3 regions of the Pueribacillus sp. YX66 genome follow, and region 2 is predicted to be linked to each of the others. Evidence: predicted binding sites of a transcription regulator. Region 2 holds the regulator's gene; each other region holds the start of a gene.

Region 1 (4,819 bases), on a different contig from region 2:
TTATAAACGCGGGCTCGATACGAAAGACTCCGTAGGGATCGGCGGTGCAATTGTAAGAGATGGTGTTGAACCAGCCGTTGTTTTACGACTCGGTCTTATTTTATTTGCGATTGCTCTATTGCTCGGAGTCTACATTTCAGCGACAACAAGTTGGTGGATTGCTGTTATAGGTGCGATTTCAATGGCAGCGGGCTATTTCTATACAGGGGGTCCTTACCCGATTGCATATACTCCTTTCGGTGAAATCGTTTCTGGGTTCTTCATGGGTCTTGTCATTATTCTTATTTCGTTCTTTATTCAAACGGGAACCGTTACGACCGAAAGCGTGTTAATCTCAATCCCAATTTCGATTTTGTGTGGTGCAATTTTAACATCGAACAACATTCGTGATCGTGAAGGTGATGAGAAAAGTGGACGAAGAACGCTTGCGATTCTTTTAGGACACGAAAACTCGATTAAATTTTTAGCTGCGATGTTTGCCGTTTCATATTTATGGATTGTCGGAATGGTGATTACAGGCTATGGTACATTGTGGTTGCTTCTCGTCTTTTTAAGTGTACCGAAAGCGATCCTAGCAACTAAGAGTTTTGTTGGAAAGACGCGTCCAGTTGAAATGATGCCAGCGATGAAAGCAACAGCTCAAATGCATACGATTTTTGGCTTTCTTGTCTCGATCGGTTTATTAATTGAATATATTTTCTGAGAAAAACGGTGGCTAGTGCTATCGTTTTTTCTGTTTCGTGTCTATTTTTTTCGAAACTCAGTGTAGTACGTTTAAGGCGAAATGAAGTGCTATAAAAGGAATTTTCATACTCATGTCAAAAGTATAATATAGACTAAGAAAAAATGAAGAGGTGAATAAAATGGAAATAACTGATTTATCTGCAACTGAACTATGTAATCAAATTCAAATGAAACAACTATCTCCAGTGGAAGTGATGAATGCTTACTTAGAACGGATTGAACAAGAAAATAAAAAATGGAATGCATACGTTACGATGAATGATCAGGCGTTAGATGAAGCTAAAAAAGCGGAAGACGTGTTAATGAAAGGTGAAAGTGTTGGTGCTCTTCACGGGATACCTATTGCGATAAAAGATTTAACCCCAACAGAAGGAATTGTGACAACTTATGGTTCACCTGTTTTTAAAGATTTTGTACCTAATTATGAACCAACGTTTTTAAAAAGAGTGAAATCAGCCGGAGCGATCGTAATAGGCAAAACGAATACACCAGAATTTGGTCACAAAGGGACGACAGATAATCCGCTCTTTGGGACGACAAAAAACCCTTGGGATGAGACATTAACTCCGGGGGGTTCAAGTGGCGGCTCGGCAGCAGCAGTTGCTGGAAAGCTCGCTCCATTCGCTGAAGGTAGTGATGGAGGAGGTTCTATTCGTATTCCTGCATCGTTAACTGGGACTTTTGGTTTTAAGCCGACTTTTGGTGTTGTACCACATGATGGTAATCTGAAAAATGTCTTCGGTTCTCAGCATCCTTACTTACATAATGGCCCAATGACGAGAACAGTAGAAGATGCTGTTTTGTTATTTTCGGTCATGCGAGGGTATGCAGAGGACGACCCTGATTCAGCGCCGATAACGGAAAAACATGAAATAAAAGCGTTGAAAGATATTAAAATTGCATACACTCCTAATTTCGGTTTATTCGAAATCTCTCATGACGTTTTATCAGTCATTCAAAAAGCTTGTAAAAATTTTACTGACCTCGGATGTCAAGTTGAAGAAGTGAACATTGATTTAGGTTTAAGCAAACGCGATTTATTACGAACGTTTTCGGGCCTCTGGTGTGTTAGCTATGCGACAAACTATGGTGACCTTTACGATGCACAGCCAGAAAGCTTTTCAGATAATTTAGCAAAGATGATTGCAGTAGGCAGAAAAATAACGGCTGTAGATTATAAACGGTTAGATTGGAATCGTACGAAAGTTTGGAATGCGATTCAACAGCTTTTTCAAGAATATGATTATATCGTGTCCCCGACGTTAGCGACTACAGCTTTTGACCATCAATTCGCTGGTCCATCTGTCATTAATGGGAAAGAGGTAAATCCGGTAAACGATTGGATGCTAACCCAAGCATACAATCTTACAGGTCACCCAGCTGCTTCCTTGCCAGTTGGATTAACAGAAGCAGGATTGCCTGTCGGACTTCAAATAGCGAGTAAAAAGTTTGCAGATAACGAATTATTACAACTATGCAAACAATATGAGCACGCATTTGAAACATATATAAGTCCTCCAAACGTATGAGTATGTCATTTAAATCCGTTGCTGCTTTTGTAGTGACGGATTTAAAATTGTTGTTTTAAAAACTCGTATTGATAATTCCGAAAAAAATTTTCATAAAACACTTGAAAGTCAAAGAAGGTCAGAGTATAATAAAAGCAAAGGTCAAAGTTGGTCAAGTAAAAGACCTAATTTAAGTTAATAAATTTTTTTCGAACAAAGGTCAAAGATAATCAAAGTCAAAGCAAATAATAAACTTAGATTGCTAGGAAACTAGAAAAAATTAAAAAGGAGGAAATGAATGATGGGAGTTTGTGAAAAATGTCAAACAAACAAAGCAACAATTCAGATGAAACTAGGTCTGAATGGAAAGATTCAACAATTTAAATTATGTGAAACTTGTTATCGTGAAATTCAAAAAGATAGTCAAGCTCAATTTCAATCGATGTTCGGAAATCATTTCAACGACATGTTCCAAGGTTTTATGAATGGTCAAGGTCATGGTCCTCAAGTACAGCAAAAAGTGCAACAGCAACAAGGTGGGTTACTTGAGCAACTTGGTCACAATTTAATGAATGATGCAAAAGCAGGACGCATCGATCCAGTTATCGGTCGAGATAAAGAAATTGATCGCGTCATCGAAATTTTGAACCGTCGAAACAAAAATAATCCAGTGCTTATCGGAGAACCAGGAGTAGGAAAAACTGCAATTGCAGAAGGACTTGCTCTAAAAATTTATGAAGGAAACGTTCCGACCAAGTTATTGAACAAAGAAGTGTATTTGCTAGATGTGGCTTCACTCGTTGCAAATACAGGGATTCGCGGGCAATTTGAAGAAAGAATGAAGCAGCTTATTACTGAATTAAAGCAACGTCAAGATGTTATTTTATTCGTCGATGAGCTTCACTTAATCGTTGGTGCAGGAACTGCGGAAGGCTCTTCTATGGATGTCGGAAATATTTTTAAACCTGCACTTGCACGCGGCGAACTTCAATTGGTCGGAGCAACAACGTTAAACGAATACCGTCAAATTGAGAAAGATGCCGCACTAGAACGTCGTTTTCAGCCTGTTGTTGTTGACGAACCATCTGTTGAAGCAACGCTAGAAATTTTGAAAGGTTTACAGCCAAAATACGAAGATTATCATGAAATTCGTTATTCTGATGATGCGCTAGAAGCGTGTGCGACTTTATCGCATCGTTATATTCAAGATCGATTCCTGCCAGACAAAGCGATTGATTTGCTTGATGAAGCAGGTTCTAAGAAAAACTTAATTCAGTCCGCAACGGATCGTGGAAAAGCAGAAGCACGCTTACAAGAAATTATCGCTGAGAAAGAAAAAGCAGCAAGCGAAGAAGATTATGAACGTGCTGCTTACTTGCGAACAGAAGAACTACGAATTCAACAAGAGTTGGAACAAGCTGAAGAAAATGAAAAAGAAGTTGTAACTGTTGAAGATATTCAACAAATTATTGAAGAAAAAACAGGTATCCCTGTTACGAAACTTCAAGCAGATGAACAATCGAAACTGCAAAACTTACAAGCAAATTTAGCGAAAAAAGTGATTGGTCAAGATGAAGCTGTTGAAAAAGTAGCTAAAGCGATTCGCCGTAGTCGTGCAGGTTTAAAAGCGAAAGATCGCCCAATCGGTTCATTTTTATTCGTTGGTCCTACAGGTGTAGGTAAGACAGAATTAACGCGAGTGTTAGCTGAAGAGTTATTTGGCTCGAAAGATGCGTTTATTCGTTTAGACATGAGTGAGTATATGGAAAAACATTCAGTTTCGAAAATTATCGGGTCACCTCCTGGGTATGTCGGACATGAAGAAGCAGGACAATTAACTGAAAAAGTTCGACGCAACCCTTACAGTATCGTGCTTTTGGATGAAATTGAAAAAGCACATCCAGACGTTCAGCATATGTTCTTGCAAATTATGGAAGACGGTCGATTAACTGATAGCCAAGGGCGCACAGTCAGTTTTAAAGATACAGTTATCATTATGACAAGTAATGCTGGTTCCGGCGTGAAAGAAATCAAAGTCGGGTTTAATGCAGACGAATCAAATGCTGTTGCTGATCTTGAAAGCTTAACCCCTTATTTCAAACCTGAGTTTCTTAACCGTTTTGATAGCATTATTCGCTTTAAAGAATTAGATGAAGAACACTTGTTAGCGATCATTTCGCTCATGCTTGAAGAGCTAGAACAATCATTACAAGAAACAGGTAAAACGATTGAAGTTAGCGAAGAAGCGAAGCGGAAACTTGTTGAACTTGGTTATGATCCTCGGTTTGGAGCAAGACCACTTCGCCGAGTGATTCAAGAAAAAATCGAAGACAAAATTGCCGATGTTTTATTAGATGAACAAGACATCAAAAAAATGTATGTTGATGTCGAGTATGACGACATTGTTGTCAAGAAATAAAGTTTTGTTGCAATGTGCTATTTATTTAAGTAGCACATTGCTTTTTTTAATGGTTTAGAAAACCCCAGGCTATGCCGGGGGTTCCAGAGAGCTTATAGCGTGGTAACAAAAAAACCTCACTTCATGGTAGGATAAAGTTGGTTTCCCG
Region 2 (4,819 bases):
GAAGAGGTCACACCCGTTCCCATGCCGAACACGGAAGTTAAGCTCTTCAGCGCCGATGGTAATGGGCTTTGCCTGTGAGAGTAGGACGTTGCTGGGCAGATTTGGAGAAATAAACAGCGATAAGTCGCTGTTTTTTTGCTTTTTAGGAGTAAGTTGATGTTTGAGCGAGTTCTTTTTGTTTTTATTAAAAAAGTGGGTTATCCAATAATAATTTGTTGATGACTTCAATAGGAAAAGCATCTTCTTAATATACTAATTTTAAGAAGATAGAAAGAAGGTGACGAATTGTCGGTGTTATCCTCATTGTTTAATCATGATCTATTTGTTGTGGCAGTACGGATGTTTGTTGCTGCTGTGTTAGCTGGTTTTGTTGGATTAGAAAGAGAGTTTAAACAACATCCAGCGGGGTTGAGAACACATCTTTTAGTCGGTGTTGGCTCTTGCTTAATGATGACGATGTCAATTTACGGATTTGAAAAACATATTGGTATGCATGAAAATGTACGTTTTGATCCTGCTCGTATTCCATCGTATGTCATTAGTGGGATCGGTTTTCTAGGTGCAGGTACAATTATTGTTCATGGTCGAATGGTGAGAGGACTGACGACAGCTGCTTCGATCTGGGTTGTTGCTGGAATTGGGTTAGTTGTCGGAGCAGGAATGTATTTTGAAGCGATTTTAGCTACGGTGATCGTTGTTCTAAGCTTGTTTTTACTGACAAAAATTGAACCGCTGTACGTGAAAAAGGAAAGTCGTAGAGTGTTAATTGTACAAGGCGATGACGACTTGACATTGCAAGATGTTACACAAATGTTAGACTCATTTTCAATTCGCGTTGAAAAAAAATCGGTTGATAAATTAAAAAAAGATGGAATCATCCTTCGAAAATATACGCTCCATTGTCAGTATAACCGCAATAAAAATATGACTTTGGCAATCGATCAGTTGATGAGTCATAATCGTGTGTTAAAAGTTGTGAATGGTATCGATTAAATAATCATGATTAATTATGTTTTGTTTCAGGTCGAAATGGGGAAAATAGGTAAATAAGGGATTGAATGGGGATGCTTGTAAAAATTTCAGTAGTGGATTTGTGCCCAATTATTGAAAATACTTGTCTGAAAGGGTTGCAACCTTTTTTTTAGATCGAGTATACTAAATACATAAAGTCAAATATAGTCAAAGTCAGAAAGGTGGGGAGGTCGATGAAAAATATTTCTGATATCATTGAAGCCTATTTGAAGAAAATTTTGAGCGGAAGTAATACGATTGAAATAAAGCGACATGAAGTTGCAGAAAAATTTCAATGCGTCCCCTCACAAATTAACTATGTGATCAATACGAGATTTACAGTTGAAAAAGGCTATATCGTGGAGAGTAAACGGGGTGGGGGAGGGTATATCCGGATTATTAAAATTCGACCAAATGATAAAGCTGAGTTAATCGATCAATTGATCGAGTTAATCGGTTATAAATTATCACAAACTGCGGCAGAAGATTTAATTTTCCGCTTACTTGAAGAAAAAGTGATATCTGAAAGAGAAGCTAGAATGATGTTAAGTGTCATCGATCGGGAGACAATCTCTATTGATTTGCCGACACGTGATGAACTGAGAGCGAATTTACTAAAAGCGATGTTTATTACTTTAAAATATAAAATATAGTATATGGGATATGGAGGGGTGAAAAGTGGAATGTCAAAATTGCAAAATCCATCCTGCAACACTCCATTTTACGAAAATTGTAAATGGGGAAAAGATGGAGATGCACTTATGTGAGCAGTGTGCTAAAAATAAAGGAGATATGATCTACGGGCAAAATAACTTTTCTATTCATCAGTTATTAACAGGATTGTTAAATTTTGACCAACCTTTCAAAAATAATAAAAAAACGAACAGTTTTACATTTGCGAGTCCAAAATGTGAAAAGTGTGGAATGACGTATGAACAATTTGCGAAAATTGGACGGTTTGGTTGTGCAAATTGTTATGAAACATTTGACGCGAAACTTGATCCCCTTCTTAAACGAGTACACAGCGGAAATCATACTCACTCGGGGAAAATTCCGAAGCGCGGCGCAGCTGATCTTCATGTAAGGAAAAAAATTGCTCTTTTAAAAGAAACGATGCAAGATTATATTGAAAAAGAAGAGTTTGAAAAAGCAGCGCTCATTCGTGATGAGCTTCGTTCCCTCGAAAAACAATATGGAGATGAAAAGGGGGAATGATCGATGTCATTAGAGCGATTTATTAGTGAAGCAATTAGTCCATGGATGAAAGAATCGGGGCCAGATGATGATATCGTTTTAAGTAGTCGCATACGATTAGCAAGGAACCTTGATGAATATACATTTCCACTTTTAACATATAAACACGATGGGGAAGCGGTATTAAATCAAATAAAGTCACACATCGGAAAACATACAAACGATGAATTAGCAAAGCTCGAGCTAATCCTTATGCAAGATATGGAGTCGATTCAAAAGCAAGTATTAGTCGAAAAGCATCTTATTAGTCCACATCTCGCGAATGATGCATCCCATGGTGCTGTTCTACTTAGTGCAGATGAGTCAATCAGCATTATGATAAATGAAGAGGACCATATTCGTATTCAACATCTAGCCTCTGGTTTAAAATTAAAAGAAGTACTTGAACGTTCGAATCATATTGATGATTTACTCGAAGAAACACTTGATTTTGCTTTTGATGAAAAGCGAGGCTACTTGACAAGTTGCCCTACGAACGTTGGAACCGGGATGCGCGCATCGGTTATGATGCATTTGCCAGCCCTTGTGTTAACACAACAACTAAACCGAATTGCCCCAGCAATTAATCAACTAGGGCTTGTCGTAAGAGGAATTTACGGGGAAGGTAGCGAAGCATTAGGTAACCTTTTTCAAATTTCTAATCAAATGACGTTAGGCAAGTCGGAAATGGATATAGTGGAAGACTTGCAAAGCGTTGTATTACAGCTCATTGAACGTGAGCGACACGCAAGAGAAATGCTTTTGCAAAATTCAAAAACGCAATTGGAGAACCGTGTATATCGTTCATATGGCGTTTTGCAATATAGCCGGATTATCGATTCTAAAGAAGCGGCAAATTGTTTGTCAGATGTTCGTCTTGGTATCGATCTTTCGCTTATTCAAGATGTATCTCGGACGATTTTAAATGAGTTAATGATCTTAACTCAACCAGGCTTTTTACAGCAATATGCAGGAGAACGCCTCAGTCCGAATGAACGTGATATTCGTAGAGCATCGATTATACGCGAGGCATTAAAATTAAAAGAGCAATAAGGCGAATACGTAGAAGGAGGATGAACCGAATATGATGTTTGGAAGATTTACAGAAAGAGCGCAAAAAGTGTTGGCGCTTGCTCAGGAAGAAGCGATCCGATTAGGTCATCATAACGTAGGAACAGAACATATATTGTTAGGACTTATTCGTGAAGGAGAAGGTATTGCAGCAAAAGCATTAATCGCTTTAAATCTTGACCCTGAAAAAATTCAAAAAGAAGTGGAGTCGCTCATTGGTAGTAGCACAGAAAAAGTGCAATCAATCCATTATACACCACGAGCGAAAAAAGTGATTGAGCTTTCGATGGATGAAGCTCGTAAGTTAGGGCATTCTTACGTTGGGACGGAGCACATTTTGCTCGGTTTAATTCGCGAAGGTGAAGGGGTTGCTGCACGGGTACTTAACAATTTAGGAATTAGTTTAAATAAAGCAAGACAGCAAGTGCTTCAATTGTTAGGAAGTAATGAAACAAGCTCGAGCAACCAAAGTGCGATTACGAATGCGAATACACCGACACTAGATAGTCTGGCGCGCGATTTAACACAAGTGGCACGTGAGGGTGGACTCGATCCTGTCATTGGGAGAAGCAAAGAAATTCAACGTGTCATTGAAGTATTAAGTCGTCGTACGAAAAACAATCCAGTTATTATCGGTGAGCCAGGTGTTGGGAAAACAGCGATTGCCGAAGGATTGGCTCAACAAATCGTCGACAATGAAGTACCAGAGATTTTACGTGATAAGCGTGTGATGACGCTTGACATGGGAACGGTTGTAGCTGGTACAAAATATCGCGGTGAATTCGAGGATCGTTTGAAAAAAGTGATGGACGAAATTCGTCAAGCTGGCAACATCATTTTGTTCATCGATGAATTGCACACGTTAATCGGAGCTGGTGGTGCCGAAGGTGCAATCGATGCGTCGAACATATTGAAGCCAGCGCTTTCTCGTGGTGAATTGCAATGTATCGGAGCGACAACATTAGATGAATATCGAAAATATATTGAGAAAGATGCAGCGCTTGAACGTCGTTTTCAACCGATTCAAGTGAATGAGCCAACGTTAGAAGAATCGATTCAAATTTTGAGAGGTCTACGTGATCGATACGAAGCACACCATCGGGTGACAATCCCGGATGAGTCGATTGAAGCGGCTGTTCGTCTTTCGGACCGTTATATTTCTGATCGATTTCTCCCGGACAAAGCGATCGATCTTATTGACGAAGCCGGCTCAAAAGTAAGACTACGTTCTTATACAACACCACCCAATTTGAAAGAATTGGAACAAAAACTTGAGGAAGTTAGAAAAGAAAAAGATGCTGCTGTTCAAAGCCAAGAGTTTGAAAAAGCTGCTTCCCTTCGTGACCATGAACAGCGCTTACGTGAAGAAGTTGAACAAACGAAAAATGAATGGAAAGAAAAACAAGGGCAAGAAAATCAAGAAGTGACTTCTGAAGATATTGCAAAAGTCGTTGCAAATTGGACGGGAATCCCTGTTTCGAAACTGAAGGAAGAAGAAACAGAA
Region 3 (4,819 bases), on a different contig from region 2:
GTGGTTTCCGGTACCACGTCATGCAGGGGTTCGAGTCCTCTCGAGCGCGCCATACATAAAGTATAATTTGATGAAATGTATTAAGCGACAGCTTATTTTTATTCTTACATAATGGAAAAAAGCGGATGATTTAATCAGCCGCTTTTTTTGTACATAAAAAATATACGTTTGAACTTTGACTTGCTCCGTATATGATGAAATGGGGTTCAGTATGAATAGAGACTCTCGATGGATTGGATATGTATATGTCCTTTTAGGTGCCTCATTTTGGGGTGTTGGCGGGACGGTTGCTCAACATTTGTTTCATAATGAAAACATGTCCGTTGAGTGGCTCGTGTCATTTCGTCTCATCGTCTCGGGCCTTATGTTGCTTACGATCGCAGGACTAAGAAAAAAGAAAATGAACGTCATTCGCATATGGTCAAATCGACAAGATGCAATTAAATTGATCGTGTTTAGTCTTTTAGGAATGCTCGCCGTTCAATACACATATATGATATCCATCCAATTAGGTAACGCTGCGGTCGCAACATTGCTTCAATATTTAGCACCAATTTTTATTATGATTTATTTAATTATAAATAAAGTGACCCTACTTCAACGTAAAGAAATCATCGCGATTTTGCTTGCACTAACGGGAACTTTTCTACTCCTTACAAACGGGTCTGTCCATCATTTGTCTGTCCCAATCGGCGCAATCATTTGGGGTATTTTATCGGGAATTGCCCTCGCCTTCTATACCCTTTATCCGAAACGCTTACTTGATAAGTGGGGTTCACTAGCTGTCGTCGGTTGGGCTATGCTCATCGGCGGAAGCTGCCTTGCTCTTTTTTACCCACCTTGGGAGGTCGACATGACCGACTGGACGATTTCGACCGTTGGTTATTTAATTTTTGTCGTTATTTTCGGTACGATGTTTGCCTTTTGGTTTTATCTTGAAAGTCTTACGTATTTAAAACCTCAAGAAACGAGCTTGCTAGGAACTGTTGAGCCACTCACTGCAATCATCACTTCAGTTTTATGGTTACAAATTCCGTTCGGCATCTTTCAACTGATTGGCTCGGGTTTGATTTTAACGAATATCATTTTTTTAACAATCTTTCCAGACAACAAGCCATTAATGAAAGACGTTTTAAAAAAGAATGTTACGGGAAAGATGTAGACGGAGACTTTATCAAAGCATTTTTTAAATTAAAAGGAAATTTTAGCAAACTTTATATTTGACCTATCTTGACCTTTTAGTTATGATGGAACTACATAAAGTGCTTTTTGAAATAAAAGGAGGATGAACGTATATGCATTTAATACCTACAGTCATTGAACAAACGAGCAGAGGAGAACGTGCGTATGACATTTACTCTCGCTTACTGAAAGACCGCATCATCATGCTTGGAAGTGCAATTGACGATACGGTTGCAAACTCAATCGTCGCACAGCTTTTATTTTTAGCTGCCGAAGATCCTGATAAAGATATTTCTCTTTACATTAATAGTCCTGGTGGTTCAATCACGGCGGGAATGGCGATTTACGATACGATGCAACACATTAAACCTGACGTATCCACGATTTGTATCGGATTGGCTGCTTCAATGGGATCCTTTTTATTAATGGCTGGTGCAAAAGGAAAACGTTTTGCTCTTCCAAATAGTGAAGTCATGATTCACCAGCCTCTTGGTGGCACACAAGGGCAAGCTGCTGATATTGAAATTCATGCGAAACGGATTATTCAAATGCGTGAGAAACTTAACAAAATCTATGCTGAGCGTACAGGTCAATCACTCGAAATCATTGAACGTGATACCGACCGAGATAAGTTTTTATCTGCTGAAGAAGCGAAAGAATACGGACTCATTGACGAAGTCCTTTACGAGACGAAATAAAATACTCACCTTTCTTTAGATGAGTATCAAGTAGACAAAGTCAAAAAAAGCGACTTTGTCTATATTTTTTTAACGATTAACAGAGAGAAGAGAGACACTTTATTAATGAGCACAAACTCTATGGCAACGTTTATGCTCATACAACCTGTACTTCAGCCACGATGGATGAAAGTGTTCCTCAACGAGTTGAACTCGCCCAACAAGTAGGGCGAGTTCGCTTATTCTTCATTAATTTTCAAGTCATAGTTTGGAGTGATTAACACTTCAACCCGGCGATTTTTCGCACGGTTTTCTGCAGTATCATTGTTTGCAATCGGCCGATATTCCCCGTATCCTTTTGCACTTAAATAATCGGGCTCAAGATTATCATTTTCCAACAACACTTCCATAAAATGAATTGCACGCATCACACTTAGATGCCAATTTGAGCTATACGCTGCATTATGAATCGGAACGTTGTCTGTATGACCACTTATCGTTACATGCCGTGGCGGATCAGATACGATAAACTTGGAAATTTCGACACCTAATTCATGAGCTTCTTTTTTTACATCAGCACTACCAGAATCAAATAATGCATCATCTAAAATTGTAATTTGCAATCCTTCGCCTGATAAATTTGTCGTTAAACGGTTCGTTAAATCGTGACTTTGAATATATTCATCAATCCGTTTCTGCAACGCTATTAATTCTTCCAGTTCATTCATCGCAGCTGTATCATGCAGTTCACTCGACATTTCGTCAGGTACAATTTGCTCATTAGGGCTCGGATATTCCATAATCCCAGAACTCGATGTAAATACACTACTTAACGACTGGGCAAGGTCACGAAACTTGGCAGCATCTAATGAACTCATCGCAAACAGTACGATAAACAATGCGAGTAGCAAAGTGAGCATATCTGCGTAAGGAAGAAGCCACGACTCATTCATTCCTTCGTTTTCCTTATGACGCTTCCTGTTTCTTGCCATATTCTTCCCCCTCTTTGAGCAAGCTTGCACTTTCATTTAAAGGGAGATAGCTCGCTAACTTTTCTTGAATCGCTCTCGGCGATTGACCATTTTGAATCGATAAAATACCTTCAATCATAATTTCACGAATGCGAATTTCTTCTTTTGATTTCCGTCTTAATTTGTTAGCAAACGGATGCCATAATACATATCCAGAGAAAATTCCGAGCAACGTAGCGATAAATGCAGCTGCTATCGCTTCACCAAGAATATCAAAGTTTGCGATATTACCTAAGGCAGCAATGAGTCCAATCACTGCCCCTAACACTCCAAGAGTCGGTGCGTACGTACCCGCTTGTGAAAAAATTTGTGCTCCTGCTTCATGCCGTTCTTCCAATGCATTCAGTTGCTCATTCATCACGTCGCGTATAAACTCAGGTGACTGTCCATCAATGACGAGTTTCATACCATTGCGCAAAAACGGATCTTCAACTTCACCTACACGACCTTCCAAAAACAAAATCCCTTCTTTTCGGGCTAAACTTGCCCACTCCATAAACAGTGGGATTAAGTCTTTAATTTGCGGCACTTTTTGTTCACTAAAAATCACTTTAAAAAGCTTTGGAATTTTCTTTAACTCTTTTCCTGGAAAACCGATAGTAACTGATGCAATCGTTCCTAAAAAAATAATAATCACAGCAGCGGGATTAAAAATAACGAGAGGGCTAATTCCTTTAAGTGCCATCCCAACCCCAACAGCTATAATGCCAAAAAGAATTCCAATTAAAGATGTTCTATCCATCATAAACTCCCCTAACATAAAAGAAGGTGATTTATTTTATCACTTGCTTATAATATCGGTTCTTTTTTTTATTTCTTTAGCTTTTTAATTAGATTTTGTCGAAAAGTGCATAAAAAAGCAGTAACCCAAACTTTTAGGTTACCGCCATTGCTTTTGCTCATGTACGAAAAGCGCACACTACACCCGACCTTTCTCTACGACTGATACGAAGTGCTAGAGTTAACGTTTCAATAAAGTAATTATGTGAACTGCTCCCACCACTTACCACCCTTACGAGTCGCTTGAAGTGGGGGCTTCTCGGGTCATCCCATCTAACGACAGGAAATTGATCAAGCTAACCTCCTCGTTCCGAAAGTTATCATTCTTTATGCTAATAAGCGCAATCCTTCATTTTTGATATTAATTGCTGAATTGTAATCACGATCCAATACAAAGCCGCAAGAACACTTATACACACGTTCAACAAGAACATTTCTTAGTGGAAGGAAACCACTTATCAATTTTCACAAGCTGTTTCCCTTGTTCTTTTAGCTTATACTCTAAAAAGAGCGTCAACATACCCCAACCATTGTCGTGAACACTTTTTCCAAAATTGAGGGCTTGGGACATTCCTTTCATATCTAACTCCTCAATGATCACGGCATCATAAGTTATTGCCAATTCTTTTTATTTGTGATGAAGAAAGTTATTACGCTGATTCGCTGTCTTTTCATGTAGCTTGGCTACTTTTAGGCGTTGCTTTGTTTTGTTTGCTCATATCAAATCACCTCACTTTTGACGTTGATTTTCAATATATGTGTTTATAACATCGATTGGAGCGCCTCCTGTTCCTGTTGTAAGCAGACAAAAACTTCTTGACCAAAACATTTCTTTCCATAGCTTTTTTCTAATTTGCGGAAAGTTTTTCTTTATCAATCGAGAGCTTGCGCTTTTATAAGCGTTAATGAATTTCGATAATTCAGAATTAGGATGTGCTTTGAATAGAATATGGATATGATCTTTATCATGATTCCACTCCATCAAAGTAATGTTGTATTTACTACCAATCTCAATGAACATCTCTTTAGCAAAATCAGATGTTTCATTAGTGAACACTTTTCTTCGATACTTCACAACCAATACAAGATGATAATATAGCGAGAACACTGAATGATTATTATTATCTAATTTCATTGATACATCAATCC

The links. Region 2 encodes CtsR, which represses protease genes until heat stress. Its sites were predicted from a motif close to ATGGTCAATAAAGGTCAAACA; they were not measured.
Region 1: ABU914_RS00820 (ATP-dependent Clp protease ATP-binding subunit) is a predicted target of CtsR. The motif match lies at 2,411-2,431, and genes of this name have one in related genera.
Region 3: clpP (ATP-dependent Clp endopeptidase proteolytic subunit ClpP) is a predicted target of CtsR. The motif match lies at 1,218-1,238, and genes of this name have one in related genera.

Annotation. Positions count from the first base shown of each region.
Region 1 is NZ_JBEUEL010000001.1:159,025-163,843, forward strand. It holds gene ABU914_RS00810 (1,4-dihydroxy-2-naphthoate polyprenyltransferase) at 1-703, shown strand, start outside; gene ABU914_RS00815 (amidase) at 864-2,273, shown strand; gene ABU914_RS00820 (ATP-dependent Clp protease ATP-binding subunit) at 2,551-4,671, shown strand.
Region 2 is NZ_JBEUEL010000015.1:59,928-64,746, reverse strand. It holds rRNA gene rrf (5S ribosomal RNA) at 1-97, shown strand, start outside; gene ABU914_RS08660 (MgtC/SapB family protein) at 292-993, shown strand; gene ABU914_RS08655 (CtsR family transcriptional regulator) at 1,206-1,664, shown strand; gene mcsA (protein-arginine kinase activator protein McsA) at 1,690-2,226, shown strand; gene mcsB (protein-arginine kinase McsB) at 2,230-3,297, shown strand; gene clpC (ATP-dependent protease ATP-binding subunit ClpC) at 3,329-4,819, shown strand, end outside.
Region 3 is NZ_JBEUEL010000001.1:65,160-69,978, reverse strand. It holds tRNA gene ABU914_RS00355 (tRNA-Arg) at 1-52, shown strand, start outside; gene ABU914_RS00350 (DMT family transporter) at 212-1,162, shown strand; gene clpP (ATP-dependent Clp endopeptidase proteolytic subunit ClpP) at 1,296-1,880, shown strand; gene motB (flagellar motor protein MotB) at 2,099-2,851, opposite strand; gene motA (flagellar motor stator protein MotA) at 2,826-3,632, opposite strand; partial or broken gene ABU914_RS00330 (RNA-guided endonuclease InsQ/TnpB family protein) at 3,998-4,373, opposite strand; gene tnpA (IS200/IS605 family transposase) at 4,401-4,805, opposite strand.